DNA from 4 places in the Parabacteroides caecihominis genome. Region 3 is predicted to be linked to each of the others. Evidence: riboswitches for the same ligand, from Rfam matches in the RefSeq annotation. Region 3 holds a riboswitch; each other region holds the start of a gene.
The links. A riboswitch is a leader RNA that binds a small molecule or an ion and turns the genes downstream of it on or off. The one in region 3 is predicted to bind cobalamin.
Positions count from the first base shown of each region.

Region 1: another riboswitch for cobalamin. It lies ahead of NBH14_RS06885 (porin family protein); the one in region 3 lies ahead of NBH14_RS11405 (cysteine-rich CWC family protein).
Region 2: another riboswitch for cobalamin. It lies ahead of NBH14_RS08920 (sirohydrochlorin cobaltochelatase); the one in region 3 lies ahead of NBH14_RS11405 (cysteine-rich CWC family protein).
Region 4: another riboswitch for cobalamin. It lies ahead of NBH14_RS10325 (TonB-dependent receptor); the one in region 3 lies ahead of NBH14_RS11405 (cysteine-rich CWC family protein).

Region 1 is NZ_JAMOKS010000006.1:225,601-233,588, forward strand. It holds gene NBH14_RS06870 (HD family phosphohydrolase) at 1-1,288, shown strand, start outside; gene NBH14_RS06875 (low molecular weight protein-tyrosine-phosphatase) at 1,263-1,754, opposite strand; gene priA (replication restart helicase PriA) at 1,788-4,250, opposite strand; gene NBH14_RS06885 (porin family protein) at 4,320-4,919, opposite strand; cobalamin riboswitch at 5,188-5,386, opposite strand; gene murQ (N-acetylmuramic acid 6-phosphate etherase) at 5,427-6,248, opposite strand; gene NBH14_RS06895 (acetylxylan esterase) at 6,319-7,599, opposite strand; gene NBH14_RS06900 (ATPase) at 7,662-7,988, opposite strand, start outside.
Region 2 is NZ_JAMOKS010000008.1:234,731-242,718, forward strand. It holds gene aspT (aspartate-alanine antiporter) at 1-775, opposite strand, end outside; cobalamin riboswitch at 916-1,110, shown strand; gene NBH14_RS08920 (sirohydrochlorin cobaltochelatase) at 1,228-2,139, shown strand; gene NBH14_RS08925 (AraC family transcriptional regulator) at 2,465-3,307, shown strand; gene cobJ (precorrin-3B C(17)-methyltransferase) at 3,702-5,114, shown strand; gene cbiE (precorrin-6y C5,15-methyltransferase (decarboxylating) subunit CbiE) at 5,111-6,319, shown strand; gene cobM (precorrin-4 C(11)-methyltransferase) at 6,327-7,988, shown strand, end outside.
Region 3 is NZ_JAMOKS010000011.1:166,328-174,315, forward strand. It holds gene NBH14_RS11380 (anaerobic ribonucleoside triphosphate reductase) at 1-1,397, opposite strand, end outside; gene NBH14_RS11385 (hypothetical protein) at 1,518-1,679, shown strand; gene NBH14_RS11390 (DUF6064 family protein) at 1,715-2,443, opposite strand; gene NBH14_RS11395 (threonine/serine exporter family protein) at 2,468-2,956, opposite strand; gene NBH14_RS11400 (threonine/serine exporter family protein) at 2,953-3,720, opposite strand; cobalamin riboswitch at 3,857-4,054, shown strand; gene NBH14_RS11405 (cysteine-rich CWC family protein) at 4,114-4,329, shown strand; gene accC (acetyl-CoA carboxylase biotin carboxylase subunit) at 4,331-5,845, shown strand; gene NBH14_RS11415 (acyl-CoA carboxylase biotin carboxyl carrier protein subunit) at 5,883-6,404, shown strand; gene NBH14_RS11420 (acyl-CoA carboxylase subunit beta) at 6,406-7,938, shown strand.
Region 4 is NZ_JAMOKS010000010.1:114,409-122,396, forward strand. It holds gene NBH14_RS10310 (TonB-dependent receptor) at 1-768, shown strand, start outside; gene NBH14_RS10315 (MATE family efflux transporter) at 856-2,187, shown strand; gene NBH14_RS10320 (DUF4374 domain-containing protein) at 2,760-4,283, opposite strand; gene NBH14_RS10325 (TonB-dependent receptor) at 4,308-6,668, opposite strand; cobalamin riboswitch at 6,800-7,002, opposite strand; gene NBH14_RS10330 (O-acetylhomoserine aminocarboxypropyltransferase/cysteine synthase family protein) at 7,122-7,988, shown strand, end outside.

The DNA of each region.
Region 1 (7,988 bases), on a different contig from region 3:
TGGCGGCGCACAACGCCAAAGCATCATTCTCGGAGGGCAGTTTGTATTGGTCTGCGGCATTATCTTCTGTTTCTGGTTATACCTGTGGTCTTTCCGGTTAAAGATATTACACAACAGGCGGAATGCGCTTTTCCTTATTCTATGCATATTTGTCAGTTGCATATTAACGGAGTTATGCGTCACTTATGCGCTGTTCAATGTTTATATCCTGCCTTATGCAATCGTGCCTATTGTTGTCCGGACCTTCTTCGATTCGCGTACAGCCCTATTTACGCATCTGGTCATCGTGCTGATCTGTTCGTTGATGGTACCTTTCCCGCATGAGTTCCTGCTATTGCAGATCATCGCCGGAATGGTAGTTACATTCAGTCTGAGAGACCTCTCGGAACGTTCGCAACTGATTCGCTGCGCATTCCTGATCTTTATGTCCTATACGTTATGTTATATCAGCCTTGCCCTCTATCAGGAGGCAGACTTCAACAAGATCAACTGGTTGATGCTTCTATACTTCGGTATCAATTTCATCCTGCTGATGTTTACTTACATCCTGGTTTATATGCTGGAAAAAACATTCGGATATGTATCGAGCATCACGCTGGTGGAACTATCCAATATCAATACGCCTATTCTTAAAAAGTTGTCGGAAACATCTCCCGGAACATTCCAGCATTCCTTGCAGGTTTCTATCTTGGCATCGGAAGCCGCTGCAAAAATCGGGGCAAACGCCCAACTGGTCCGTACAGGAGCCATGTATCATGATATAGGAAAGATGGCAAACCCGGCATTCTTCACCGAAAACCAAAGCAGCGTGAATCCGCACGGCCAACTGACTTTCGACCAGAGTGCCAAAGTAATCATAAATCATGTCACCGATGGAGTCAGGATTGCAGAAAAGGCATTGTTGCCCAAGGCCGTCGTTGATTTCATCCGTACACATCACGGATTAGGAAAGGCTAAATATTTCTATAATTCATTCAAAAACCAATATCCGGATAAAGAGATCGATGAAAAGGCGTTTACTTATCCGGGACCTAACCCGTTCTCGAAAGAGACTGCCGTGCTGATGATGGCAGACTCCGTTGAAGCCGCCTCCCGCAGCCTGAAAGAGCATACGGAAGAAAGCATCAGACAGTTGGTGGATAAAATTATTGACGGACAGATAGCAGACGGATTACTGAAAAGTGCCCCGCTGACGTTCCGGGATGTAGAGACGATCAAAAGCGTGTTTGTCGACAAGCTGAAAACAATGTTCCACACCCGTATCAGTTATCCCGACCTGAAGAAATAGTTTCAAGCAATCCTCCACAGGCGTCTTCCAGCAAATCGAGTACCAACTCAAAACCGGAGGCGCCCCCGTAATACGGGTCGGGGACATGATCATACAACTTATTACGGGAATATTCCGTCATCTGATGTATTTTGGCTACTGATTCCAGATCGGGAGCTTTCCGTTTCAGGTCATCTATATTCCGGTCGTCCATTCCGATGATCAGATCAAAATCATAAAAGTCAGTCGTACGAACCGGACGGGAAATAGAATCCAGCACATATCCCCGGCGGGAGGCATGCGCCCTCATCCGCTGATCGGCTCGTTCTCCCTCATGGTATCCCATGATCCCTGCGGAATCTATTTCTATATAATTCTCAAGCCCGGCATCTTTTACCAGTTTCTTCATCACCGCCTCAGCCGACGGAGAACGACAAATATTCCCCAGACAAACAAACAATATCTTATATTCTTTCTTCTCTCCCATAATTTTCAATTCTCAATTTTCAATATTCAATTATCAAGCCGGGTCCACATCATAATGCACCAGCAATTGCCTGAATGGCAAATAGCGTTGCATCTCTGAATGGACAGCCTCCAGTATTTCCCTGACAGGGGCGATGGCGGCGGCTATCTCTATTTTCAACACAATCTTCTTGATATGCAAAGTCTGCACACGTGTTACCGGAGGGGTGACAGGTCCCAGTACCCGTTCTCCGAGACGGGCATGCAGTTTCTCGGCATAGATCACCGACAGTTCCTGCAAAACCGACTCATTGCGGCTCCGGAGCACCAATACGATCAACCGATAATAAGGAGGATACCGGAACATGCTGCGCTCGCTCAACTGCAAACGAACCATTTCCTTATAAGCAAAATGTTGCACCATCCGTATCAGAGGATGTTCCGGCTGGGAAGTTTGCAAAACAACCGTACCACGTTTATCCCTTCTCCCCGCTCGTCCGCTTACCTGCACCATCAGTTGGAAAGCACGTTCGTGAGCCCGGAAATCGGGATAGTTCATCAGGTTATCGGCATTCAGGATTCCAACAACACTGACATTTCCGAAATCCAACCCTTTCGACAGCATCTGCGTTCCGATAAGGATTTGTGTCTTTCCTTTCTCAAAGTCGGAAATGATGCGTTCGTAAGCCGTACGGGTACGCGCCGTATCAAAATCTAACCGTTCGACCTTCGCCGAAGGGAACAGGGAAGCTATTTCCTCCTCCACCTTCTCTGTCCCAAAACCCATCATCTTCAACTCTACACTCTGGCATTCCGGACAATGAGGCGGCAACTGGATGGTATATCCACAATAATGGCAAACCAATTGGTTATGATATTTATGATAGGTCAGGCTGACATCACAGTTCACGCAATGAGGCACCCAGCCACAACTCTTACATTCGATCAGCGGGGCAAACCCACGCCTGTTCTGGAACAAGATAGCCTGTTCACCGCGTGCCAGGGACGCATTTACTTTCTCGACCAATAACGGGGAGAAAAGTGTGTCCTTCATGATCTTTTTCCGCTTCAGTTCCTTTATATCGGCAGTTATGATCTCCGGCATCAGGCAGTCACCGTAACGGGTAACCAACTCTACCAGTCCATACTTACCGGTCGTTGCATTGAAATAAGAATCGATCGAAGGGGTAGCAGATCCCAGCAGCGTCTTTGCACCATGCATTCCCGCTAACACGATTGCAGCATTGCGGGCATGGTAACGTGGGGCTGGATCTTGCTGCTTATACGTATTTTCATGTTCTTCATCCACAATGATCAGTCCCAGGTCCTTGAACGGCAAAAAGAGAGAAGAGCGTACCCCCAGCACTACCATCGGTTCGTTCCCATGCAGGAGTTTGTTCCATACTTCCACACGCTCGTTATCTGAGAATTTCGAATGATATACCAAGAGCTTATTACCGAACAGTTTAGCCAGCCGTTCGGTGATCTGCGTCGTAATAGCTATTTCAGGAAGCATATATAGAACCTGGCGTCCCAGCTTCAGAACCTCGTCTATCAGCCGTACATAAATTTCCGTCTTACCGCTGGAAGTAACTCCATGAAGCAGGCAAACATCTTTAGATGCAAAGGTATCATGTATTTCGCTATACGCTTTCTCCTGTGCCGGACTAAGCGAACTGAGAGGTTGCAAACGGCATACCGGAACCTGCAAACGCCCCACTTCTTTTTCATAGCTTTCAAGGACTCCCCGTTTCAGCAGCCCGTCCAATATCGTTGATGAACAACCGCTGCGTTCCAGTAATTCTTTTTTGGATACTTCCACGGTTAAAGCCGGATTTAATGCGTGGCTCAGATCAAGGAAGCAAACCAGCAAAAGTTCCTGCTTCTTGGCCCGCTTAAAATCAGCAAAGGCTTCCTGCAAGCGCTCTTCGGTTGCATATTCCCGAGACAAACGGATAAATGCCTGCATCTTCGGAACAAACCCGCGTTTCATCTCTTCGCTGACCTCCACTGCCCCACGGGCCATCAGGGAAGCAACTATGGGAACGACATTGCGCAGGCCTGTTTTCTTTTCCAACTCCGAGACTGTTAACTTGAGCACTCCTTTAAAAGCATCCAGCACAGCCTGCTCATTAGGACGCAAAGGACCGTCCGCCTCAAAATCAGCATTATAGGTAACAGCCGTCTCGCTTTCCAGTTTCAGCCCGGAAGGTAAAGCCGCTTTATAGACATCCCCCAGTTTACACATATAATAGGAGGAGATCCATTTCCAAAAGCGAAGTTGCGGCCTCCGCAACACAGGGCTGGCATCCAGCAGGGCATAAATCTCCTTCGTCTCAAAGTCCGTATTCGGCCTGCGTTCATGTACTTCCATCACAATGGCAGTATAGTAACGTTTCTTGCCGAAATGAACAATGACCCGGCAACCGGGAGTTACGGCCGCCTCCAGATCCGTCGGAATACTATATGTATAGCTATTCTCCAACGGCAGGGGTAGTATGACATCTGCATATTTCATTTCCGAGGTCAAAAGTAACAAAAAAGGCCGGACTGTTAAAGCCCGGCCCCTCATATCTTCTGTCTGTTATCAGAACAGGATAGCGGCTGTCACCGACCATCCGCGGTTCTTGGCATTCAGATCATATTTTTCCGCACTGTAATTATCAGTCAGTCCCAGGCCATAGTTTATACCGACCTGCAAATGGCTGATCAGTTCCACACCTGCACCGAAATTAAGACCGGCACTAAAGTTTTTCGCTTTCACCTGTCCTACTACACTTCCGGGAATCTCCCAGAATTTATCGCCACCTACACGGAAACCTATATACGGACCGGCAGCCAGATATCCTTTAATGATAGGCAATCCGAATTTCCATTTCAAATTCACCGGGACATCGATATAATCTGTTTTCACATTCGTGGAAGTTCCTGTCTCCGATTTCACATCCATCCCTTTCTGTGAATAGAGGATAGCCGCATCCAGCCCTACTCCTATCAGAGGAATCGTTGTCTCGATCATCGGACCGATCTGGAAACCAGTTACATTATCCGCTTTTAGAATATCTGAATTCAAATGAACGGACGATATATTCAAACCGCCTTTTACCCCAAACTTCAACTGGGATTTAGCGGGAACAGCAATAAATGCCATCAAAATAATCAAAACTAAACCTGTAACCTTTTTCATATTGCCTGTTGTTTTATAAATACTATCTGCAAATAAACATACTTTTCCAATAATAAACAAGTATTCCGTCTTAACTGTTCAGTCTTTGAAAAAGAAAAGCATGGACCACCGACGGAGCTCATCCCGTCAACCGAACCATGCTTCTTTTCCTAATTATTATGGCAAAATAATTAAAAACAGATCCTAAAAGGACAGCAAACTGGGAATGGAACAAGAATAGAAAGACATCAGATGTCTTGTTTTTCTCATCCGGCCTTTCCTCGAAGCCGTCGAAAGAATATGCCTTGCAGGTCTTCTGACTTACTTCCGGATCAAGCGCCTTCCCATTCCCCTTACAGAACAGTGGCAAAAGTATGCCTGATACGTTATGAAGCTCACAGCAGCGGGACTGTCCGGGATTCACACCCGGTTCCCTTTTAATCCTTACCCGCGGATACAGGCTCGGAACAATGCATGTCGCAAATATAGAGATATTTTTACATCTTATGGTAGCAGATCCTATAAATTTTATTTATTATGTTTACGATATTCGTCTATTGCGTCTTTTACCGAGCCGTACATCAGAAGTAACCGTTGCGACTGACCATAATTCAAGCCCAGTTCCTCAGCGACCATCCGTGTCCCACGGTCGATCAGTTTCTGGTTGGTAAGTTGCATATTTACCATCCGGTTGCCTTTTACACGTCCCAGTTGGATCATTACCGAAGTAGAGATCATGTTCAAGATCATCTTTTGCCCTGTTCCGGATTTCATACGCGAACTGCCGGTAACAAACTCCGGGCCTACGATCATTTCAATGGCTACATCCGCCTCCGCTGCCATCGGAGAATCCGGATTACTGGAAATGGAAGCTGTCAGGATTCCTTGCTCACGTGCCTTGCGCAAAGCTCCTATTACATAGGGAGTCGTCCCGGAAGCGGCAATGCCGATTACTGTATCTTTTGTTGTAATATGGTGCTCCTGCAATTCCTCCCAACCGCGGTTCAGATCATCTTCCGCATTTTCTACCGGATTACGAAGCGCTTTGTCTCCACCCGCGATCAGTCCGATCACCAGGGTTGGCGGCATTCCGAAAGTAGGAGGTATCTCCGAAGCGTCGAGCACGCCCAGACGTCCGCTTGTGCCGGCGCCCAGATAAAAGATACGTCCCCCTTGTTTCATCCGGGGGACGATCTGTAATACAAGTTCTTCAACTTTAGGTATCGTTTTCCGGACTGCTGACGCAACCTTCTGGTCTTCCGTATTTATATCGTCCAGTAATTCCCGGACCGACTTGCTTTCCAGATTATTATATAATGAGTCTTGCTCTGTTATCTTAGTAAACGACATATTAAATATGTATTATGTATGTTGCTAAACAGATACAAAACTAACAAAATTTATGTCTGCGAACCTCTTCTTACTTATACATTTCTTTCAACCATTGAAACCATGCAGCATTTTGCTCCGGATAAGTCCAGTGACCGGTTTCCAGATAAAGATGCAGTTCTTTTGCTCCCGGAATAACATTATAAGCGGAATACATGGAGGTTGGAGGACAAGTCACATCATTATATCCCCAGCTATACCACCCCGGTGCATTTACGCGACGGGCAAAATTAACCACATCGAAATAAGCTAATGTCTCCACCTCATTCGGACCAGGTTTTGCATTCCGGTAATAATGAGGCCAGCCACCGGCACGCAGATGTAAATAACCGGCATAATCACATAAGGCCGGATAGAATGCTGCCAGAAACTTAATACGCGAATCCAATCCTGCCGTAACGATAGAAAGCGCTCCTCCCTGGCTACCACCGGTTACACCGACAGTCGAACCGTCAAATTCAGGCAAAGAGAAAATAAAATCCACCGCTCTCACACAACCGAGATACACCCGTTTGTAATAATGGGCGTCACGATCATTCTTATTGATCCCGGGATAGCCGTTCAAAGCACCGGATGCCAGGTTATTATATACTTCCTGGGGCATATTTACCGGAATTCCATGAATACCGATCTCTAATGTGATAACATCATCCCCTAAATTCATGCCGTTATACGGACGGATACCGGCACCCGGAACCTGGAGGATAGCCGGATATACCCCTTCCTTTTTTGGGACAACCAGAATACCATACATACGGGACCTTGGACGCTCATTCTGAAAACTGACATGATAAACGTTTTGCGTAGACGTACATCTTTCCGGCATCAATACCATTTTAGGGTCCAGAGAGGTTTTACGGGCATCTTCAATCGCCTGCTTCCAGAAACTGTCGAAATCTTTCGGATCAGCGGTTGTCGGCCGGATTTTTTCTTCGTCTACGGCAACCGTAGCCATTCCTTCATAATTACGACCGTCTACTTTTGCTATGACCTTACAACGCAAAAAACCAGGTTCATTCATGGAGCCTTTTAATGTTATTTTACCATTTTTCAAAAGCACATCCGCTTCCTTCTTTACGGGGAAATACTCCGGTCCCACTTCATAATCAACTACCACGTCTTTCAGGAGATTTTCATTTCTAAAGACTTGAACAGTAAAAGTAACTTCCTCTTTTTGTTTGTATTTCCAGTCTGTCCGATCCGGAGATACCACCACATTGACCAATTTCTGGGCCGGCTGAGCCTCCAGCCCTAACGAACTTCCTACCAGCAATACTAGAAGGAAGCAGAATGAGAATAACACTTTTTTCATCTTGAGAATTTATTAAATATAAGATTACAAACACAACAAAGATAAATACGATCTATCAGATATCAAAGCGTTGGTTGGCCATGATATGCAACCAGTCCTTCCATCGGACTTCGGGCGATCGTCCCCAGACGGATTCCCAAATCAAACGCGATCTCCTTCAATATATCCTGATAATACCAGGCTACCGAACCTACCAGGTGGACTGGCTGTTCAAAATAATCGTACTGTTTCACATTCCGGGTAAAAAAAGCCAGGAAACTACGGGTAACCAACTCCCAGATAGCCGGTTCATCCAAATGCTCCCGTATAAAAGGAGAAAATCCTGCCAGAAAACGGTTAGGGAAAGGCTGCCGGTAAACCTTGTCCATAATCAGGGCCGGGGTCAACTC
Region 2 (7,988 bases), on a different contig from region 3:
TACGTACGCGTTCCACAAACAGACGACGGCCCTGCCCTTCCAGAGAATCTTCCAGCTCCTGTATGGTCTTGCCCGCCCCGAACCAGTCATTGCTGATCTTATAAGCGCGGAAAGTGATGGGACGTGCTGCCGGCATAAAACCGGGTTGCTCGCTTTCGTCGTCGGTACCCATCTTTGCTTCCAGCTCTTTACAAGCCTTCTTTACCGAAGGCAGTCCACCTAGCAAACGGGGAGCCACATCGCTCATCAGCCAGGCAGAACCGGCCGTACCGAAAATATAACAGACGGCATAAGCCACAGGCATCACATTGATCATGGATGTTTTGTCCGCCGCACTCAACCCGCTCTGGTTGATCGTATCTTCCGCTACCCCCAGCACCGCAGAGATCGTCTGCGAACCAGCCAACAATCCAGCCGCCTCTCCGGCATTATAGCCCATCAGCTTGGCAAGCAAAAAAGGAACGAACAGAGAGAACAAACACATCAGTACAGCAAAAAGCATCTGCGGAAGTCCTTCCTTTTTCAGCCCGCGGAAGAACTGCGGACCGACACTATATCCCACGGCAAAAAGGAACAGAAGGAAGAATACGGATTTAATGGGTGCCCCGATATCGATATGCAATTGTCCGATTAATACACCGACCAGCAATACGCTGGTAACTGTTCCCAAAGAAAATTTACCTATCTTAAATTTACCTATCCAGAAACCGAAAGCCAGTGTCAGAAAGATAGCCAGTTCCGGATAATGTTTGAGCAAATCTGCAAACCACTCCATATATACAATTGTTTGATGTTAATAGTAAGACATATTCCATGTCCGGTTTTATTGTGGTAAATGGAACACAATCCATGAGAAAGTTGTTGCGGAAGATTCAATTAAGAGATTATAAAAGCTCCCTTATTTTAAATAAATTTCTATCTTTGTCCCGCTTTGGTGATACGCCAGCCTCCGGTTGCCGTATAAAAGGGAATCCGGTGAGAATCCGGAACAGTGCCCGCTACTGTGAAGCCCGATAATAAGGAAAGCATTCTTACACCACTGTCCGAAACAAGGATGGGAAGGTCGTTTTCCGGGCAAGTCAGGAAACCTGCCAGACAGACAAATCCGTTCTCCCGGGGCCAGGAGGGCTATTATGAACATAAAACAAATCTCTTTCAATGAAAAAGAAATGTCTGCTGACAGCCTTTCTTGTAGGTTGTTCAATGAGTATGTCTTTTGCACACGGTATGTTGCAGGAGACAGTGACCGACACCCCTGCCCAGACCGTTCCCCACGATGACGGCGAAGGAAATTTCAAATCCTCCGACCTGTTCGCATCCATGCAGGCAGGCGATAAGGCAGCGCTGCTGATGGTCCATTTTGGAACCACCTACGACGAAACACGCCAACTGACGATCGACGCCATCAATAACAAAGCGAAAGAAGCATTCAAAGGAGTCGAAGTACGCGAAGCCTATACCTCACGCATCATTATGCGCCGCCTGAAAACACGGGGTATTGATAAAGTCAACCCCGCCGAAGCACTGAAACAACTGAAAGCGGATGGTTTCACCCATATCCTGATCCAGTCCACAAATATCATTGAAGGCGTAGAAATGGAATCCCTCCGCAAAGATATCGCCTCACTGGAAAAAGAGTTCAAGGATATCCGTATCGGAAACCCGCTGCTGTACACTCCCGAAGATTATGAAAACGTCATTGCAGCTATCGTCCGGAAAGGAGCCAAGGAAGGAGCTACCGTCCTGGTGGGACACGGCACCTACACTCCTTCGACTGCACAGTATGCCATGACCGATTATATGCTGAAAGCAAAAGGCTATGACAACTTCCATGTCGGAACGATCGAAGGTTATCCCACTTTCGATACGATGCTTGCCAAGCTCAAGACCAGCGGCGTAAAGAAAGTCATGCTCATGCCTTTCATGTTCGTTGCCGGCGACCATGCCAACAATGATATAGCAGGCGACTGGAAAAAGGAGCTGGAAGACAACGGTTACAAAGTATCCGTCCTGATGGAAGGTCTGGGACAGAATCCCGACATACAGGACATCTTCATCGAACATGCCCGTTTTGCGGCCAAACACAAAATGGTCGATATCATGGATAAGAAGAAGCAATACGCTGCTGAAAAAGACTGACGGGTCAAACGTCCATTATCCGTCACAGAGTCACAAATGAAAACCGGCCTCTTTCCTCATACGGGGAAAGGCCGGTTTTTTATATCAATACATTCTTGAAATTCTAATTTACACAACCAGAACTTTTACATTATTAAAGGAGCAATAATAGTAAATATATTATCTGTTATCAACTAATTATTTACCATCTTTACTTGCATTTTTATTTATATCAAAATATGCACATAAAATGATATTTTGTATACATAACAAACTGGAACATTGTATTTTTTTTGCATATACATTCACATGGAATGTAAAACAACAACTAAATCCAAACAAAAACATGAAAAGTACGATAAATAACGCGCCTTCTGAAATACCTAACAGTCAGTCATTACATGCAGGCTTTGATCTTCTCATAAAGCCCGAAGGAATAGATTTAACTGAATCTTACCTATATAATAATATGATTTTCTTCATACTGGACGGATCTGTAAAAATATATTCTCCACATACTCAAACGAAGTCCATTGGCGAACCGCATATGCTCTTTCTTAAAGGGCATGAAAAATACACCTATGAAATTACTCCATGTTCGCAAATTATTGCGTTCACCTTCGATAGTCTGACTATCGATGAGTTATTTCGTTTCCGGGCTCAATATGACCTGTTACCCGAATCCTCGTTTGAATGGATAGAACTAAAGATAATCGAACCTCTCTACAGCTTTTTAAAACTTCTCATCCAATATCTAGAGAATAATTATTTGAATTACAACTTATATCTTGCCAAAAGAGAGGAACTGTTCTATCTTCTCAAAACAGTCTACCCCAGTAAAGATTTAGGTCATTTTTTCTATCTGCTGGCCAATCACCCGTCTGAGTTCGAAAAACAGGTAGCGGAAAATTATATGAAAGTAAAGAATGTCAAAGAACTGGCCAATCTGATGGGATATGGGATAAACTCCTTCCGGGTCAAATTCAAAGAAAACTTCGGTATTCCTGCCTACCAGTGGTTACTGAATGAAAAGGCGAAACGGATTTTAAAATGCCTGACGACGAAAGGAGAAGATTTCAAAAGTATAATCGACGATTTCGATTTCAGTTCACATTCTCATTTCTATAAGTTCTGTAAGACACAATTCGGACTTACCCCCGAAGAATTAAAGAAGAAACTGAACAGCTGAAAGAATATCAGATTATATATTTTATATGTGATTTTATATATATTCCCCTTCTGCTGCATAGGCTACCTTTGTATTGTTAAAATACAGATTCTTATTAAATTATGATAACCAAATTGTATGTGCTATTATCCCTTGGTAAGGGTGGGGATAATACTTTTGTTGAGGGGAGAATGTCAACTCCCTTAGTCAGTTATATTCTGTTAGGCGTTATTTTACTTGTTGTGTTACTACGAGTACTTTCCTGGCTGCAATTCCTGCAACTCAAGCGCAAAGCGCGAAAGCGCATTTTTAAGAACAAAACCGTCAAAAGTCTACCGGTACGAAATAAATAGATTATCTTTGTGTCTGTATGATTACAACCGAATGTATCAGAATCAATAACTCAAAGCTATAAATGAGCACAGGTAAAATAATCGTAGCCGGTATCGGACCCGGCAGTGAATCAGACATTACTCCCGCAGTGTTATCTGCCATCCGGCAATCGGACGTTATCGTGGGATACAAATATTACTTCCGGTTCATTGAAAAGATAATCCGTCCCGGAGCCATATGTATCGACTCAGGGATGAAACGGGAGAAGGCACGTGCCGAAGAAGCATATAATTATGCGGCCGAAGGCAAAGTAGTAACCGTTATCAGCTCCGGCGATGCCGGCATCTACGGGATGGCCCCGCTTATCTACGAGATGAAACGCGAAAAAGGAAGTAATATCAGCATCGAAGTGCTGCCCGGGATCAGTGCCTTCCAGAAGGCAGCCTCCCTGTTGGGTGCCCCGGTAGGACATGACTTTTGCGTGATCTCCCTCTCCGACCTGATGACACCGTGGGAACTGATAGAAAAACGCATTAAAGCTGCCGCTTCGGCAGACTTTATCACCGCCATCTATAATCCCAAAAGCGAAGGCCGCTACTGGCAGTTCTACCGCCTGATTGAAATTTTCCTACAGGAACGCGATCCGCAGACACCGGTCGGCTTTGTCCGCCAGGCAGGACGCGAAGAACAGGAAGTGACGATCACTACACTGGCAGATTTTGACCCGGAACAGGTGGATATGTTCACCGTCATCCTTATCGGCAATTCACAGACCTATCAGTTCGAAAATAAAATGATCACTCCGCGCGGTTATTATGGCGAGATCAAGATGGTTGCCAAGGAAACCGGAATCGGACAGGACATCATGATCCGCAGCTTCCGCACCATTGAGAAAGAACTGAAAAACCAGGATATTCCATTAGACAAGAAATGGGCCTTGCTGCATGCCATCCATACAACAGCCGATTTCGATATGGAAAACGTACTGCGGATAGACGATAATGCCGTTTCCATACTCTATGAAAAACTAAGCAGCGGCGCAGTCCGTACCATCATCACCGATGTCACCATGGCGGCATCCGGCATCCGCAAAGGTGCTTTGCAACGCATGGGACTCGAAGTGAAATGTTATCTGCAAGACGAGAAAACCGTTGCTCTCGCTACCGAAAAAGGGATTACCCGCACACAGGCCGGCATACGGATTGCCGTCAGCGAGCATCCGGACGCCCTGTTCGTATTCGGTAATGCCCCGACGGCACTGATGGAACTATGCGACCTGATCCGCAAGGGTAAAGCGACTCCTGCCGGAATCATCGCCGCCCCCGTCGGTTTTGTGCACGTACAGGAATCGAAACATATGGTCAAACCGTTCACCTCCATCCCCAAACTCATCGTTGAAGGACGGAAAGGCGGAAGTAACCTTGCGGCTACACTGACCAACGCTATACTTTGTTACAACGACGCTATTAATTTAAAACCAGGAAGAGACGTATGAGAACACAATTCACTGTCATCGGCATTCCCGATGACCCCAACTACATCAGCAACAACAAGACAATAGTAGATATAATCAACAGCAACACATACTTTTCAGGAGGCAAGCGCCATCATGAGATCGTCATGCCTTTCCTGCCGCCGGATGCTATATGGATCGATATTAAAGTACCGCTCGACAACGTTTTCGACGAATACGAATACCATCAGAAGATCGTTGTATTCGCTTCGGGCGACCCTTTGTTCTACGGATTTGCTTCAACGATACTTAAACGGATGCCGGAAGCGGAAATAACGCTTCTGCCCTCGTTCAATTCACTACAGATGCTTTCGCACGAACTAAAAGTATCGTATGAAGACATGACCATGGTATCCCTCACCGGACGTCCGTGGCATGAACTCGACTGCGCACTGATAGAAAACCGGGGGAAAATCGGAGTATTGACCGACCATGTGCGTACCCCGGCCTCCATCGCTATGCGCCTGCTGAAATACGGTTTCACACAATATAAAATGTATATAGGAGAACATCTGGGCAACCCGGAAAAGCAGCGCATCTCACGCTCGCTTGTCCTGTCGGAAGTGGAAGAATATCCCATCGACAGTCCGAATTGCGTGATACTGCAACGGATGTACAACGATATCACCTACCGTCCGCTGGGCATCCCCGACAAGCTGTTCGAACTGCTCGACGGCAGGGAACGTATGATCACGAAAGCGCCTGTCCGGATACTAGATATGAGCATGCTGATGCTTCCGATGTGCAACCACTTCTGGGATATCGGTTTCTGTACGGGATCGGTTTCCATCGAAGCGAAAAGGCAATATCCCCATCTCCACATCCACGCATTCGAGATCCGCAAGGAATGCTGGAAACTGATGGAAGAAAACAGTTCGAAACTGGGAGCACCGGGTATCGACGTACATATATGTGACTTCATGGAGGAAGACGTTTCCGACCTGCCCGCACCCGATGCCGTATTTATCGGCGGGCACGGAGGCAAGCTGAAAGAGATCGTAGGCAAAGTAGCCCGTTATCTCGCTCCCGACGGCCTGCTGGTATTCAACTCCGTATCCGAAGAGAGTGAAAAGTTATTTATAGAATCGGTTCACGAAGCCGGATTAAAATTAGACGAACCTTTGCATGTAAGTGTCGGCGATTATAACCCGATCACCATACTAAAGGCATTTAAAGAAGCAAAATAAAAGAACGATGAATAAACGATCAGTAGCAATCGTCGTGGTATCGGTCAGCAGTCTGCCGCTGGCACGGCAAATAAAGAAACAATATCCTGATGCTGTGATCTACAGCAAGGAATCGCAGGAAGAGACGGTAGTAATGGAATCGATCGACACCATTGTCGGAGACCTGTTCCTCCAGTCGGACGCGATCATATTTATCGGGGCAATGGGTATCTGCGTACGCTGCATCGCTCCTTATATAATGGACAAGCATACCGACCCGGCGGTCGTCTGCATCGACAGTACCGGTAAATATATCATCCCGGTCCTCTCCGGCCATATCGGAGGGGCAAACGAGTTGAGCATCGAACTGGCACAGGTACTCGGGGGCAACGCCATTGTCACCACCCAAAGCGATAATACCGGATTGTGGGCGCTCGATACGCTGGGAGAAAAATTCGGTTGGTCTGTCGTAGCCGACGACCTGACGGACAATGAAAATGCAATGAATGCCTGCATTGCCGCCTTCGTCAATAAAAAACCGACAGCCCTTATATTAAATGTACGCGAGAAGGGTACGGAATACCTCGAACACACCTGTCCGGACCATGTCCGTATATTCAATAAATTCTCGGACATTCCCCTCGACCAGTTCGAGTTGGTGATCACCGTCGGGCCGTTTATCTACGAAGCGGATATCAAGATGGTCTCCTACTTCCCGAAAGTGCTGCACCTGGGTATCGGCTGCCGGAAAGACCTCAAAGGCGATCCTGTCGAGATGCACCAGCATATCATTGCCACCCTGATCGACAACAACCTCTGTCCCGAATCCATCGCCGACATATCCTCCATCGACCTGAAAAAGGACGAAGCACTCCTGGCCCTGCTGGCCTACGGCATTATGGACTGTCCGTTCAAGACCTACCCGGCAGACGTTCTGAACAAACTCGCCGTCCCCAACCCTTCCGCTAAGGTAAAAGAAGTCACCCAGTCATCGAGCGTGGCGGAAGCCGCGGCGATACAAAGTGCCGGAGGCGGACTCCTGTTACTGGAGAAACAAAAGGGGCAGCTGGGAGAAAGCAACGATTATACATTTGCCGTGGCAATGGATAAATCCGTACAGCGGCAAGGCCATATCGAAATAGTCGGTGCCGGTCCGGGCGATCCGGAGCTGATCTCGATACGTGGCAGGAGGATGCTCGAAAAGGCAGACCTGATCCTGTATGCCGGCAGCCTCGTCCCAAAAGAACTGACCTATTGTGCGAAACCGGGAGCCACCGTACGCAGTTCGGCGGATATGAACCTGGAAGAACAGTTCATCCTGATGAAAGAGTTCTACGACAGGGGCAAGTTCGTTGTGCGCCTGCATACCGGCGACCCCTGCATCTACGGGGCGATACAGGAGCAGATGGCTTTCTTCGACCAGTTCCATATGAGTTATCATATCACCCCGGGGATATCCTCTTTCCAGGCTGCCGCTGCCGCTTTGCGCTCACAGTTCACCATCCCGGAAAAGGTACAGACCATCATCCTCACCCGTGGCGAAGGCCGCACGCCGATGCCCGAAAAAGAACAGCTACATAAACTGGCCGCCAGCCAGAGCACGATGTGCATCTACCTCAGTGCAGGTATAGCGGACAAGGTGCAGGAAGAACTTCTCGAACACTACGCCCCTACCACACCGGTAGCCGCT
Region 3 (7,988 bases):
TTTGCGAAGAAACGGGCAATCCGCTCTTCCTTATTTTTAATATCCATGCATTCGATTGCCAGACGTACGATGTTGATCGTCGAGAACGACAGGTTGCCGCGTCCGATAGATGTTTTCGGTCCGAAACGGTTTTCGAATACGCGGGTACGGCATCCCATGGTTGCCACTTCGTATTTGTAACGTTCGGGATCGTCGGCTCTCCAGTCTTCATGCTGATTGAATGTGGCATCCAGGTTCAGGAAATTCGGGAAGAAGCGGCGGGCTGTCACTTTGCAGGCCAGTTCATACAGGTCATAGTTCCGGTCTTCCGGCAGATAACTTACGCCCCGTTTCTTTTTCCATATCTGAATCGGGAAAATGGCAGTTTCGCCGTTGCCGACACCCCGGTATGTGCTTTTCAGCAATTCACGGATAATGCAGCGGCCTTCGGCAGACGTATCCGTTCCGTAGTTGATGGAGCTGAATACCACCTGGTTACCACCGCGTGAATGGATCGTGTTCATGTTGTGGATGAAAGCCTCCATGGACTGATGAACGCGGCTGACGGTTTTATTGATAGCATGCTGTACGAGTCGTTTGTCTCCGGCCAGGCCATCCAGCGGACGGGTTACATAATCGTCTATTTCTTTATTATAAAGGTGTGAATAGTCTACGCCATTCAGATCTTCCAGATTTTTGACTTCTTCGATATAGCTGTTACGCACATAAGGTGCCAGGTAAAAATCGAAAGCCGGGATCGCCTGTCCGCCATGCATCTCATTTTGTGCAGTTTCTAAAGAGATACATCCCAGGATACTTGCCGTTTCGATACGTTTGGCGGGGCGCGATTCACCGTGTCCGGCCGAGAATCCATATTTAAGGATGCGATCCAGCGGATGTTGTACGCAAGTCAGGCTCTTGGTCGGGTAATAATCTTTATCATGAATATGCAGGTAATTGTTGGCAACCGCCTCTTTTACCTCTTCGCTCAACAGGTAATCGTCAACGAACGGTTTGGTCGTCTCACTGGAAAATTTCATCATCATACCTGCGGGGGTATCTGCGTTCATATTTGCATTTTCGCGGGTAATGTCGTTCGACTTGATATTGATGATTTCCAGGAACATATCGCGGGTTTTTGCTTTACGGGCAACACTGCGCTGATTGCGGTAGGCAATGTATTTCTGAGCCACATCCTTGCGGCTACTGTTCATTAATTCCAGTTCGACAGCGTCCTGAATCGCTTCGACTGTCATTTGCGGTTCTCCTTTGAATGAAATATGATCCGTGATCTGTCGGATCAACTGCAAATCTTCTCCATTTTCCGTATGCAGCATCGCTTTACGGATCGCCGTTACTATTTTTTCCTCATTAAATCCGACGATACGTCCATCCCTTTTGATAACTGTCTGAATCATGATAATTGTATTGGTGTATTACTTTTTATTCTTCTGCAAAGGTATGTCCAATTATTATATGGTTTTCTTTTTGGAAAACTTTTAACGAGTTAAATTATGTCAAATCGTTGATAATTAGATATGAAAATCGAGAAAATGGAAAACTTTGAAGATTTTGATGATAAAAAGTTTTCCCAAAAAGTCTGCTTGGTGATAATGATGTATAATGTGAAAGGTATCAATTGCTTATGCAAAAAAACAGAGAAAACAGGGGCGATTCCGGTCGATCGCCCTGTCTGTTGATGGTACGAAATATCTATAATTGCTTATTCGGATTGCTATTTGTCTTTCAGTAATTCGATAAACATGGTTGTCGTCAGTAATATCCCAATGGCAACGCAGACCAGGATAAGTAATAAGTTTACATATTTCGCATTCGGCTTCGAGCCGGTGTGCAGGTTGTTGGCGAAATATTCTTTGAAGAAAAGATATAACGCCGGGACGGAAGCACTGGCCAGCAGGAAATCTTCCGGGATATTGAAGTAATATGTTTTCGACAAGCCGATCAGCGACCAGTGTGTCAGAAACAGGACTATGAACATGTTGATATTCTTAGAGAAGAACAACAGGAGTCCGATGGTGAAAACAACGACCGAACAAGGCATGACCGGCGAAGTCATTTCCGGGAAAGTCAGTCCCCGTACCATCGATATCAGCGGATAGATAAACGGCATGGCAAACAGGAAGTACGCCAACCAGTCATATTTGCGGGTACGTTCGAAAGTAGTGTATCCTGACAAGGCATCCCATCCCCATAGTATCGCCATGATCGCCCAGAATAAGGCCATCACTTCGTTGTAGCTGCGCTCGGCACAGTAGATGTAGTAGTAGATGACCGATATCCACAGATAGACGGCAATCAGATAGATTTTCATTCCGTTCTTTACCCACGGCTGAGGGTTGCGGGTCAGCAGGACGGTCAATATTATCCCGATCAGGATAATTCCCAGTTGCCATTCCCAGGTTGCTGCATTGTAGAGTCCTATCGTTTTCCAGAAAATTTCCATAGAGTTATTCGTATGCTGATGATTTTATTTGCGTCGTGTTAATGAAAAAGCCTTACCCGGCAGGAGGAAGATCGGCAGTGTCGCACCGACCGTCAGCATGAAGATCGCGGTGAAGGTAACGAAACCGTTCGACATGAACATTTCAATATATTTCGCTTTCTGTACCGGTTCGTCCATCGTCTGGAGGAACATGATCAGCGAGAAAACCATGTTGTAGGCAAATTTGCCTGGGATCATCGGCAATAAAGCCGGGATATAAAGCACTGTCATCGGGCAGTAAATCCTGCCTCCCAGCCACAAACTTCCGAATCCGATCACCAATGCCCCGAACAGGGAGGCGGTAGCGATATCCACCCCGAAGAAAGTCATCAGGCAGAATCGGCAGGCATGGCCTACGGCAGCCAGCAAGGCAATGTAAGGAAACGCTCGCATAGGTGGGTCGGAAATCGCACCGAAACCAATACCTGCAATGGCTGCAAAAAGTCCGTCTAAAAGAATATCCAATACTATCATATCAAATTGTTTTTTACCATCATTAATGTGAAAGAAAGCCCGATCGCGATACAGATAATCAGCATCAGCGCATTGACCAGCCGGGCAAAACCGGTCAGTATATACCCTTCGACAATGTCGATAACCCCATTGATCAGCGGTACGCCCGGTATCAGGAACAGGACGCTCGTTGCCAGTGCAATGTCCGAGGTCGTGTCGAATATCAACGCTGTAGAGGCACAAAGCGATGCAATAAAGGCCGATACCACGAAAATTATGTAATGATTGAATTTCCGGATCTGCATCTGTTGTTTCAGGAAAAAACCGGTGATAGTCGCAGAAAAGACAATCCCCATCGAGGTAATGTCTCCCCCGAACAGGCGGCAGAAAGAGGCATTGGCAAAGCCTACCAGTATCAGAACGAAAAGCGGATCGATATGCGGGCTGGCGATAATCTCCTCATATTTATCTTTTAATTCTTCCAACGGCAAATGTTTGTCATACGTTTCCCAACTCAGAGCGCTCAGTTTGGCGTTCTTCTCGAAACTTATCGGAAGAGCGGGGATATCGATCACCTCGCTGTATGTTTCTTTCGTATCATTGTCGGAGATCGTCAGAATAATATTTTTCTGAAAAATGCTGATTTTAACATCAGCGCCATATGCTTCTCCTATTCGTTTGGAACTCCGGACTACCCGGGATGTGTGTACCCCGCATCCCATCATATGGGCGGAGTACTCTGCGATGAATTTGGCTACGGGTAGCAAAGATTCATTTCTACTCATGTCGTACTTTTTATATATGAACCGGATTCTATTCCGGAATGTTTCTTTTTGCTGGCGGAAAAACGGGCGATAAACCTAAACCGGGGCGCAAAAGTATAAAAAACTTATTTTATATCATTGTTTTGTCTTTTATTTTTGTAGTTTTGCACCGAAATGGTTCTGTATTTTTGATTCTGGAAATACAGATTAAAAGGGAATCGGGTGTAAATCCCGGACAGTCCCGCTGCTGTGAAGCTCTAATAACATCCTGAAAATAACTTATGCCACTGACATGTGTCGGGAAGGCTTCAGGATGGGAGTCAGTCAGAAGACCTGCCGTTCGTTAAAGGCTCATATCCTCGTGGGTTAGGATACGGGTTCGAAATGATTGTTTATTCTAAATTTATCAGATTTATGGAGAAAGATTGTCCGCGTTGTGGGGGCTCTTTTGTTTGTCGGGTAGATGATATATCCGCCTGTCATTGTGTGCCTGTGAAATTGGATGAACTCCAGCTTGCTTATGTGAAGGTCCATTATCCGGGATGTTTGTGCAACTCCTGTTTGAATGAGATCAAGAAATATTTCTATGCCTGTGAGGTGAATCCCCGTTATAAACATTTAAAGCATTGATATGATACGGAAGATATTAATTGCAAACCGTGGCGAGATCGCCGTACGTGTGATGCGTTCCTGCCGGGAGATGGGAATACAGTCTGTGGCTGTTTTTTCGGAAGCCGACCGGGCGGCACGGCATGTACTTTATGCTGATGAGGCCTGCCTGATAGGGCCTGCCGCATCAAAAGATAGTTATCTGGATATAGAAAAGATTATCCAAGCGGCGAAAATTCATAAAGCCGATGCCATTCATCCCGGTTATGGTTTCCTTTCGGAAAATGCGGCTTTTGCCCGCAGATGTAAAGAGGAAAATATTATTTTTATTGGCCCGGCTGCTGAGACGATGGAGGCGATGGGCGATAAGATATCAGCCCGTAAGCGGATGATCGAGGCCGGTGTACCGGTTGTTCCGGGAACGCAACAACCGTTGCAGGATGCTGCCGAAGCCGTTCGGATATGTAAGGAAATCGGTTTCCCCGTTATGCTGAAAGCCTCTATGGGAGGCGGAGGAAAAGGGATGCGACTGATCTATAAAGAAGAAGATGTGGTGGAGGCTTATCATTCTGCCCGCTCGGAATCGTTATCGTCTTTTGGTGACGACACAGTTTATCTGGAGAAATTCGTGGAGGAACCTCATCATATCGAATTTCAGGTATTGGGTGACAATCACGGGAATGTAATCCATCTTTGTGAACGTGAATGTTCCGTTCAACGCCGTAATCAGAAAATCGTGGAGGAAAGTCCATCTCCGTTCATCACTCCCGAGTTAAGAAAAAATATGGGTGAAAAGGCTGTTGCTGCGGCAAAAGCTGTCAACTATTCAGGTGCTGGTACCATTGAGTTTTTGGTGGACAAACATCGGAATTTTTATTTTCTGGAAATGAATACGCGTCTCCAAGTGGAGCATCCGATTACCGAGGAAGTTTTAGGCGTCGATCTGGTAAAAGAACAGATCCGGGTGGCTAACAACGAAACGCTCCATATCCGCCAGGAGGAGATCGTCCAGCGCGGACATGCCATTGAATGCCGTATCTGTGCAGAAGATACAGAAGCCGGTTTTATGCCTTCTCCCGGTGTCATTAAACAATTGACAGAGCCGAACGGCATCGGTGTCCGTGTAGACAGTTATGTGTATGAAGGATATGAAATACCGGTTTATTACGACCCGATGATCGGAAAACTGATCGTTTGGGCGACAACGCGCCAATATGCGATCGAACGCATGCGGCGGGTATTGCATGAGTATAAGATTACCGGGTTGAAAACGAATATCGGTTACTTACGTCGGATTATGGATACATCCGACTTTGTGCAGGGAAAGTATGATACTTCTTTTATTGAAAAAAATGCCGGACAATTGCAACATCCCGTAGAAGAGGGTGGAACAGAGACTGAAAATATAGCTATGATCGCTGCCTATATAGATTATCTGGTCAATCTGGAGGAAAACAGATCCGGTCAGGCTTCCGACAATCGTCCGATCAGCCGCTGGCGTGAATTCGGATTACAAAAAGGAGTCCTGCGTATTTAATAATCGGCACATTAGCACTATTGAATAATTATTATTTATGGAAATACATATTGGAAAAAGAGTTGCGGATGTTTCGTTGGTCAGTAAAGATGGAAACAAAGTCCGGTTGACTATTGACGGTATCCCTTATGAAGTCGATGTCGTAATGGCCGAAAATGGCGCCTGTTCTATTTTGCACAACGGTGTTTCGTATAATGCAGAACTGATCCGCGGAGAAAGTGGTAAAAACTATACGGTGAATACCCATTTCCTCTCTTATGGTGTGGATATTGTTGATACGCAGGTGAAATATTTGCGTATGCGCAGGAATAGCGAAGAGCGGCAGGACAATAAGATTATTTCTCCGATGCCCGGCAAGGTGGTGAAGGTTGCTGTTCAGAAAGGCGACCGTCTCGAACCTGGCGATATTGTCGTAGTGATCGAAGCAATGAAGATGCAGAGTAATTATAAGGTAAGTTCGGCCTGCACGGTACGCGATGTGCAGGTAAAGGAAGGGGATTCGGTGACGAGCAACCAGGTCCTTCTGACTTTGGATATAATAACAGACAAAGAGGATTAAAATGGGAAAAGAACATTTATATAAAACGTTTGAAGAACTGGATAAGGCTGCTTCGTTGGGAGGCGGTATGGCACGTATAGAGAAACAGCATGAAGCCGGACGTATGACTGCCCGTGAACGTATTGACATGTTACTGGATAAGGGTACATTTGTCGAACTGGATAAGTTTGTCATTCACCGTTGTACCAATTTCGGTATGGAAAAGAACAAAATAGCGGGTGACGGGATCGTTTCGGGGTATGGCAAGATAGACGGACGCCAAGTGTTTGTCTATGCTTATGACTTTACCGCTTACGGAGGAACATTGAGCGGAACGAATGCCGCGAAGATCGTCAAGGTGCAACAACTGGCATTGAAAAACGGAGCGCCGGTAATTGCCCTGAATGATTCGGGTGGTGCCCGTATTCAGGAAGGGGTCAGCAGTCTGGCCGGATATGCTTCCATTTTCTATCAGAATACGATGGCCTCGGGAGTGGTTCCGCAGATTTCTGCGATCCTCGGACCTTGTGCCGGAGGAGCCTGCTATTCGCCTGCGTTGACCGATTTTATTTTTATGGTGAAAGAAAAAAGCCATATGTTTATCACCGGTCCGGACGTGGTCAAGGCGGTTACCCATGAAGAAGTAGGAAAAGAAGAATTGGGCGGTGCTTATACACATAGTACCAAGAGCGGTGTTACTCATTTTATGTGTGATACGGAAGAAGAAACATTAATGAGTATCCGCGAATTACTCGGTTTTCTTCCGGCCAATAATATGGAAGATGCCCCACTTGTTCCTTGTACGGATGATATCCGCCGTGAAGAAGAATCGTTGCAGGAGGTGATTCCGGATGATCCGAATATTCCTTATGATATAAAGGATATTATTGAACCGGTGGTGGATAATCACTATTTCTTTGAGGTAATGCCGCATTTTGCAAAAAACATCGTAGTCGGTTTTGCCCGTTTAGGCGGACGTACGGTCGGTATCGTTGCCAACCAGCCGGCATTCCTGGCAGGTGTGCTGGATATCGATGCTTCGGATAAGGCGGCTCGTTTCATCCGTTTTTGCGATTGTTTCAATATTCCGCTGGTTACTTTTGAAGATGTACCCGGTTTTCTTCCGGGATGTACCCAGGAGCACGACGGTATTATCCGCCACGGCGCGAAGATCGTCTATGCTTATGCGGAAGCGACCGTACCTAAAATCACGTTGATTACCCGGAAAGCCTATGGCGGTGCTTATATCGTTATGTCGAGCAAACCGACCGGTGCCGATGTTAATCTGGCTTACCCAATGGCGGAGATTGCCGTTATGGGAGCAGAAGGGGCTGTTAATATCTTATATAGAAAAGCAACCGGAGAAGAGAAAGAGCGGGCTATGAAAGAGTATGCGGAAAACTTCTCTAATCCCTACCGGGCCGCTGAGCAAGGATTTATCGACGAGATTATCATGCCGCGGCAGACTCGTTTCAAGCTGATACAGGCGTTGGAGATGGCAAAGAACAAAAGCCAGAGCAATCCGCCGAAAAAACATGGCAATATGCCATTGTAACGATTTGATTTTGTTGTTAGAATTATGAATGGTAAATCCCTGTCGACCGT
Region 4 (7,988 bases), on a different contig from region 3:
AAGTTTATGGCTTCCCCCAACATCTCTGCCGACGTCGAAGTTGCCGATAAAACCGTACTATACCTGAATGCCGATGGTAAATTACAATCCAACAGTATGTATGATGTGAACCGGATCAACCGTTATGCCAATCCGTTGGAAAGACTGACGCCTTCCCGTAACTGGCTGGATGGTATCCTGGGTATCAAGAGCGGTGTTGCTCCCGGCTTCTGGTTCGACGTTTTCGGAGGATATAAAATCGTCAGCAATAACTATTTCTTTGTACCGACACTTGCTTACGGTGACAAAGATTACTTCGGTTCCGCTTGCGGTATGATGAATGAAATAGACACCAAACAGTTACTGGTCGGTGCCAACCTGAAATATAGTTACCAGCAATTATTTGAAATCTCCCTGAAAGGCGTTTATAATAATTGGACAGCCGAATACAGTGATAAATATTCAGAAACTAATTTAGCCGGTAAAGATGCTACAGCCTGGGGTATGCCCGAAATGGAGATCACAGCCGGCGTGACAGTCCGCCCGATTAATAACCTGTCTGCTTCCCTGGACTATTACCTGGCTACCGGACGTGAAGCCAGATTAGGAGAAAAGAACGTAAAGATGGACAACATCAACGAACTGAACCTCACCGGAGCATACAACTTCAACGATACCTTCGGACTGTATTTGAAACTGAACAACGTACTGTTCCAGAAATACGAACTTTACTACGGTTATCCGTTGCAGAAGTTCAGTGCGATGATCGGAGTGAACATCAATTTCTAATCAGATAAAGAAACATAGATCAGAAGGAGAATCCAATATCGGGTTCTCCTTTTTTATTCCTACTTTTGCACCCAAATAAGACAGAACATGCAAGGAACAAAAAACCTGACACAAGGCCCTATCAAACGGCAACTATTCAATCTGGCATTGCCGATCATGGGTACTTCTTTTATTCAAATGGCTTACAGCATCACCGATATGGCCTGGGTTGGACGCCTGGGCAGTGAAGCCGTTGCGGCTATCGGAGCTGTCGGCATCCTTACCTGGATGACCAATTCGATCTCTCTGTTGAATAAAGTCGGTTCGGAAGTAAGTGTGGGGCAAAGTATCGGTGCACGGAATGAAGAAGATGCACGGAATTATTCATCCCACAACCTCACCATTGCCCTGATCATCTCTGTTTGCTGGGGATTGCTTCTTTTTGTCTTTGCCCATCCGATCATCGGTGTCTATAAACTGGAAGCTCCTATCGCGGAAAATGCTGTCGAGTATTTACGGATCGTATCGACCGCCTTTCCTTTTATATTCCTCTCGGCAGCCTTCACCGGCATCCATAATGCGGCAGGGCTAAGTAAAATACCGTTTTACATCAGCGGAACGGGACTTATCATTAATATGATACTCGACCCGGTATTCATTTTTGTATTCGATATGGGAACAGCCGGAGCCGCCTGGGCAACCTGGTTATCGCAAGCCACGGTATGTGCCATTTTTGTATATCAGTTAAAATGGAGAAGCAAGTTACTGGGAGGATTCTCCTTCTTCGTCAGACTAAAGAAAAACTATTCACAAAGGATTCTGCAACTGGGCCTGCCGGTAGCCATGCTGAATACGCTGTTTGCCATCATCAACATTTTCATGGCACGCACAGCCTCCACTTACGGTGGACATATCGGCCTGATGACACTCACCGCCGGAGGACAGATTGAGGCGATAGCCTGGAACACCTCCCAGGGATTCAGCACGGCACTGAGTGCTTTCGTTGCCCAGAACTACGCGGCCTCCGAAAAGAACAGGGTGCTGGAAGCCTATCACACGACATTGAAGATGACGACTGTATTCGGTATTCTGTGTACCTTATTATTCGTCTTTTACGGCAGCGAAGTCTTCTCACTGATCGTACCCCAGAAGGAAGCCTTCGAGGCCGGAGGTATTTTCCTACGGATAGACGGGTACTCGATGTTGTTCATGATGCTGGAGATCACTATGCAGGGCTTGTTCTACGGAACAGGACGGACGGTTCCTCCTGCAATCATCAGCATTACTTTCAACTCGCTGCGTATACCGATGGCTATTGTATTATCAGCCATGGGATTGGGAATTGTCGGTGTATGGTGGGCAATCAGTATCTCCAGCATGCTGAAAGGAATCGTATCCTTTATCTGGTTCAGGGCTTTACAAAAGAAGATATTGAAGTGAATTTGATATTCCAACCCAATGTCGATGAGTGGATAATCTTGAAATCGCAATTTGCGACATCAAGATGGGGAGGAACCCGCAAACTGCCGTATGCCTTTACAGAACTATAGACCTGGCTATACCAACACTATAGTGCTACTATGGCTAACACGGTGTGCTATCTGTTATGACACTACTGTCCTACATTTGAATCTGTAATATGCCGAATCGAAGCAACATATACAACTTCAATCTATAGATTTCAGCCTTCAGACGCTTCAACAGATTAGTAATCAAACTGCCGCCCTGAAGGGATGAAATGATAAAAGATGTATACGAAAATCCGGACCAGGACAACCTCCAGCAAAACATAGGACCTTTGACTTCAAAACATATATGTTTTGTAATCAAAGGTCCCTTATTTACAAATCAAAACACCTATACCTTGTAAAACGGATAACTACCCGTTGTCCAACGGGTAACTACTGGCCGGGGCATGGCTGCCTACCGGTCGGAATACAAATCAGCAATGCATCCCTTCAGCCAAATGTTTTGAAATATGGTGGATCACACCGGCTGAAACCTGAAAGAGATCAATCGTTTTCTACTACACGGATCATATCGAAGTAGAATTCGCCAGCCACTTCCGCTCCTTTTTCTACAGTACCAGTCTTGGTGTCGTAGATGTAGATGATGGCATTGGCATCAGCTTCGGTATTCACGCCAAAATAAGCTTTCTCGTTGAAGAGAACAGAACGCTGAGAGAAACGGCCACCGCTGTAAGCAAGTTCTTTGCCGTTGTAACCCAAACGAGTCTTTTCACCTGTGGTAAGGTCAATGATGGAATAATAGTGGCTATAGCTGTCGATCTTCGTACCCGAAGCATCATGCCGGCCATAAGCCAACGCTTTGTTATTACCCAGATATTGAACAGTCATCAACTTACCGTCTGCATCCTTGTAACCGTTGTATGAAGCATCAAACTCGAATTTTCCGGCATTGATACGCAGTAACATACCTTTTTCCATATCGCCTTCTTCCGTGAAAGCAGCCAAATAAAGATTACCGGCTTCGTCATACATCACGCAATCTTGCATTAACTCTCCATAAGCACTTCCGGCCATTTCACTGTTGACAGGAGAGACGAGACTTTGTTCTACCTCCATAGTAGCAGGATCGATGACTGCTGTCCGGAACTTCGGTTCATTGGGAGCTCCCACCGGAGTTGTGCTTACGATCTTTCCATAATAGAAATAGAATAGTTTATTATCAGCTTCACGATAAGTCAGGATTCCTGAAGTACTCAGGGTGTTGTATCCTTTCGGAACGGTGATGCTCAATTCGCCTTCAGCGATGATGGACATATCGTCCGCCTTCAGCTTTGTCCAAAGTACTTTTGTCTTGTCCCCATTGGTAGACATGATAACAAGCGTGTTATCGTCAATCCAGGCGTGGGTATAAGAACGTACCTTATAAGTATTTGTCTTGAACGGGCGTTCTGCTACCGTCACAACTTTGTTATCCTTAATTTGATACTTTACAAAACGGTCGTTGGTAGAAGGAATCTGATAGTAATATTTACCCTTCGAGATGGTTTCCATAGAGTACTCTTCAAGCTCTGCTCCTTCCCTTTTAACGGTAATAGTTCCCGCATCGGCAGTCAGCTTATTGATGCTATGGACAATAGTTGTATTCTTGCTACTCATGCCGCCATGCTTCCCTACCGTCAGGAACAAGTCGAAATGATACTTGCTTTCGTCGAAAGCAGGAGCATCGCTGGACACCGTGACAGCGCAAGTGGCAGTAAAAGCACCATCATCCGTTTTTACGGTGATCGTCGCCGTACCTTCGGCAACAGCTGTGACTACACCTTTATCTACTGTAGCGATCTTATCGTCCGAACTGGTCCATGAAACAGTTGTTACGGTTGCATTTTCCGGGGCGACGGTAGCCGTCAATGTTCCTGTGGTTCCCGTCTTCAAGGCTAATGTAGTCGGGGAAACTGTGACTGCGGTAACAGGCACGTCTTTTACTTCATCGTCATCAGAACAAGCCGTGAATGCAAATGAGATCAAGGCTGTCATGAAGGCTAACAAGGCAAATTTGAACTTCTTCATTTTCTTTTGTTTTTAATATGAATGTTAATTAATAAAGACTCTGAATTTCGCAAAGAAAGCACGTCCGGGCTTTTGCAGCTTATAATTGTCGTAAGCCGTTTCATCGAGAAAGTTGGTACACTCCAATGCGATATTGTAGCGGTCATGCTTCCATGAGTAAGTAGCATTGGCATTGCAAATGTGTTGCGAAGGAATACGCGCCTTTGTATCACGGTTGCCATAGGCTTCCCAGGTCAGAAAATACCAATGTACCCACTGGAACGTACAACCTAACCGCAACTTGCCGCCTTGTTGCCAAAGGTTGCGGAACGTATAACTTGCCTCCGCACTGCCGAACAGCCAGGGACGGTTAGGCACATGGTTGTTGTAGGTGGCAGAAGGCTTGCCGTCTTCCTTATACTTTTGCTGGTCGCGGGCATCCTGGTAACTGACATTAGCCATGAGTTGCAACCGTCCGTCCCAGTCATAGCTGACTTCACCTTCCACACCTTTAATATGGACAGCGGGATCGTTGACATACTGCAACATACCTTCTTTTTCGATGACGGAAGTTTGTATATAGTTGTCCACATAACGCAAAAAACCGTTTGTCTCGTAATAGACGGTATGACGGGCGGCCGGACGCCATGTTCCGAACAAGGCTAGATTGACATTGTTACTCTTCTCCGGCTCTAACGCCACATTGGCATAGACGGTCGTTCCGTTGCCCAACAGTTCCCGGGCAATAGGCAAACGTACACTATGCTCGTATGAAATCTTTACAGCCAACGGGTTGAAGAACGTATAACGCAGTCCGGCTCCGTATCCTAAATAGTTTTTCGTAGTCGAACCTTGTACCTTGTCCGAGCCGGTTACGGTGGATTGATCGGTCTGCCGGATATTGGGATGGTTCACGTAGTCTTTGGCAAAGAATACATTCTGCATCTTGCCGTCGAAAAGCGATTGACTGTAAGTCAGTCCGACGATATGTTTGGTTACCGCATCGTTAGACGGCTCGAAACTCTGGTCTAAATCGTCGTAGCGGTCGTTGCCCGTCCGGCTCAGATTATAGTTCAGGTTAAAGCCGTGATGCTCATTCAGCTGATAATCCAAATTGGCACGAGCAATAGTCAGCGGACGCTTATAGTGACGTATGGAGCGTTCGCCGCCACGGATTTCGTTGCGTTGACTCACGATGTAGCCTCCGTCCCAATAATATTTACGGTAGGCGGTATCAATGGTGATGGAATGATCCCATGTGTGTGACAAGGTCGCCTTCAATGTCATGTTTTCTGTGAGAAAGTTGTGTTTGTTGTACCGTGCCGACACATTCCACGCATCCGAATTACGCTCCGCCATGCCATACACTTTGGTCTGTACGGAGCCGGTTTGCAGTTCCTTGTCTGTTTTGGAATAAGATGCCGACACAAAGAATTCGTCCGCCCAAAATTTGCCTACCATTCCTGCTTCTATCTGTGCTAAAAGCGAAAAATAACCGTCATGGAAACGTTTGGGATTGCCATAGATGAATTGGTCGCCAGTCTCGTCACGCATCTGAACATCCTTCATCCGGTAGTCATTTTTCGAATAGTTGATGCCAACGGTAGGACGCACAATCAAGCCTGTGCGTTGTTCCACAAACTGTGCATTCAGGTCGGCACTGTGTGTATGAAAGGAACCAATACTGTAAGATGCATCCAGAAAGTTCTCCTTCTCCGCCTTAGTAATAATGTTGACGGCACCGCCCAATGCATCCGTTCCCAACGAAGCAGGCACCACTCCTTTATAGATCTCCACCCGGTCGATCAGGTTGACAGGTAGATTGGCAAGCGTCACATTGCTCCCTTTACTGTCTAACGGCACCCCATCAATGAAATAACGGACGGAATTACCCGATAACCCGTTGATGGAAAGATCAAAATCAGAACCGACTCCTCCTTCTTCCCGGACCTTTATTCCGGTCGTCCGGTTCACTATATCAGTAAGATTCTTCAACGAGTTGATCTGCGATTTTACATCAAGGGCATTTACCGAGAAAGCACCTTCCTTGATCTTCTGTGTTTTCGATTTGCCATACACCTCGACAGAATTCAGGGTTACGGAATTTTCAGCCATAACGAAATCGAGCGTCTTGTTCCTGCGGATATCAAGAGTTGTTTTTATTGTATTATAGCCCAGTAGGGTAATTATAAGGGTATGTTTTCCTGGTTTCATGCTTAGTGAATAGCGCCCCCGGTCGTCGGTGTATGTCCCTGCCGTCGTATTTTCGATGGCAACAGTAACCGTAGGAAGCGGAGCACCATCTTCTCCCCTCACCTCTCCGGACAGCGTGACCCTGTCTTGCGCCGCCAGACTTACAGGGAACAAACAAATAAACAACAAAAATACATGTATGAAACCTCTCATCCCATCAAAAACATTATATATTAACGACAGGCTTTCGATAAAACTGAACGGAACACATGAACAGTCAGAACTCTCTACAGGATACAGTCAAGTCCTTACTTACATGTTTTTCAGCCTTATTCCTCGAAAGCTTAAAACTACTGATTCTGGCAGGTCTTCTGACTTACTCCGTCATTGAACGTCCTTCCCATTCATTGCGAACAGTGGATTGAGTTGTGTTCAACGACTTTGGCGGAGTTTACAGCAGCGGGTCTGTTCAGGATTTTCACCTGATTCCCTTTTCATCACTTTTCCGTAGAACTGGATTTGTGACACCAAAACCGGGGGCAAAGGTAAAGATTATTTTTAAACAGTACCCTATTTTTTATAAATGATCGTAGATTTGTATTAATGGAACGAACTATTCTTTACTTTTGTCAGCAGAATATAATTACATAGCAAACATTTAATAATATGAGCAATTCATTCAAGCCGGCAACTTTGTGTGTGCAGGGTGGCTGGCAACCTAAAAAAGGAGAACCGCGCGTTCTGCCTATCTATCAGAGTACTACCTTCAAGTATGAGACCAGCGAACAGATGGCGAAACTGTTCGATCTGGAAGAGAGTGGTTATTTCTATACCCGTCTGCAAAACCCGACCAACGATGCCGTAGCATCCAAGATCGCCGCTTTGGAAGGTGGTGTGGCAGCAATGCTGACTTCATCGGGACAGGCTGCCAACTTCTTTGCCTGTTTCAATATCTGCGAAGCCGGCGACCATATCGTAAGCGCAACCGGTATTTATGGCGGTACATACAATCTGTTGTCCGTTACCCTCAAAAAGCTGGGTATCGAATGTACATTCATCGACCAGGATGCCAGTGAAGAAGAAATCAGCAAAGCGTTCCGCCCGAATACCAAGTTATTGTTCGGTGAAACGATCTCCAACCCGGGAGTGATGGTACTGGATATTGAAAAGTTTGCCCGTATCGCTCACAAACATGGCGTACCATTGATCGTCGACAATACATTTGCCACACCGATCAACTGCCGCCCGTTCGAATGGGGTGCCGATATCGTTACGCATTCTACGACCAAATATATGGACGGACATGCGACTGCCGTCGGAGGTTGTATCGTCGACAGCGGTAACTTCGACTGGGAAGCGCATGCAGACAAATACCCGGGCCTCTGCCAGCCGGATGATTCCTATCACGGCTTGACTTATACAAAGACATTCGGGAAATTGGCATATATCACCAAAGCTACCAGCCAGTTGATGCGTGACCTGGGTTCTATCCAGTCTCCGCAAAATGCTTTCCTGCTGAACCTGGGACTGGAA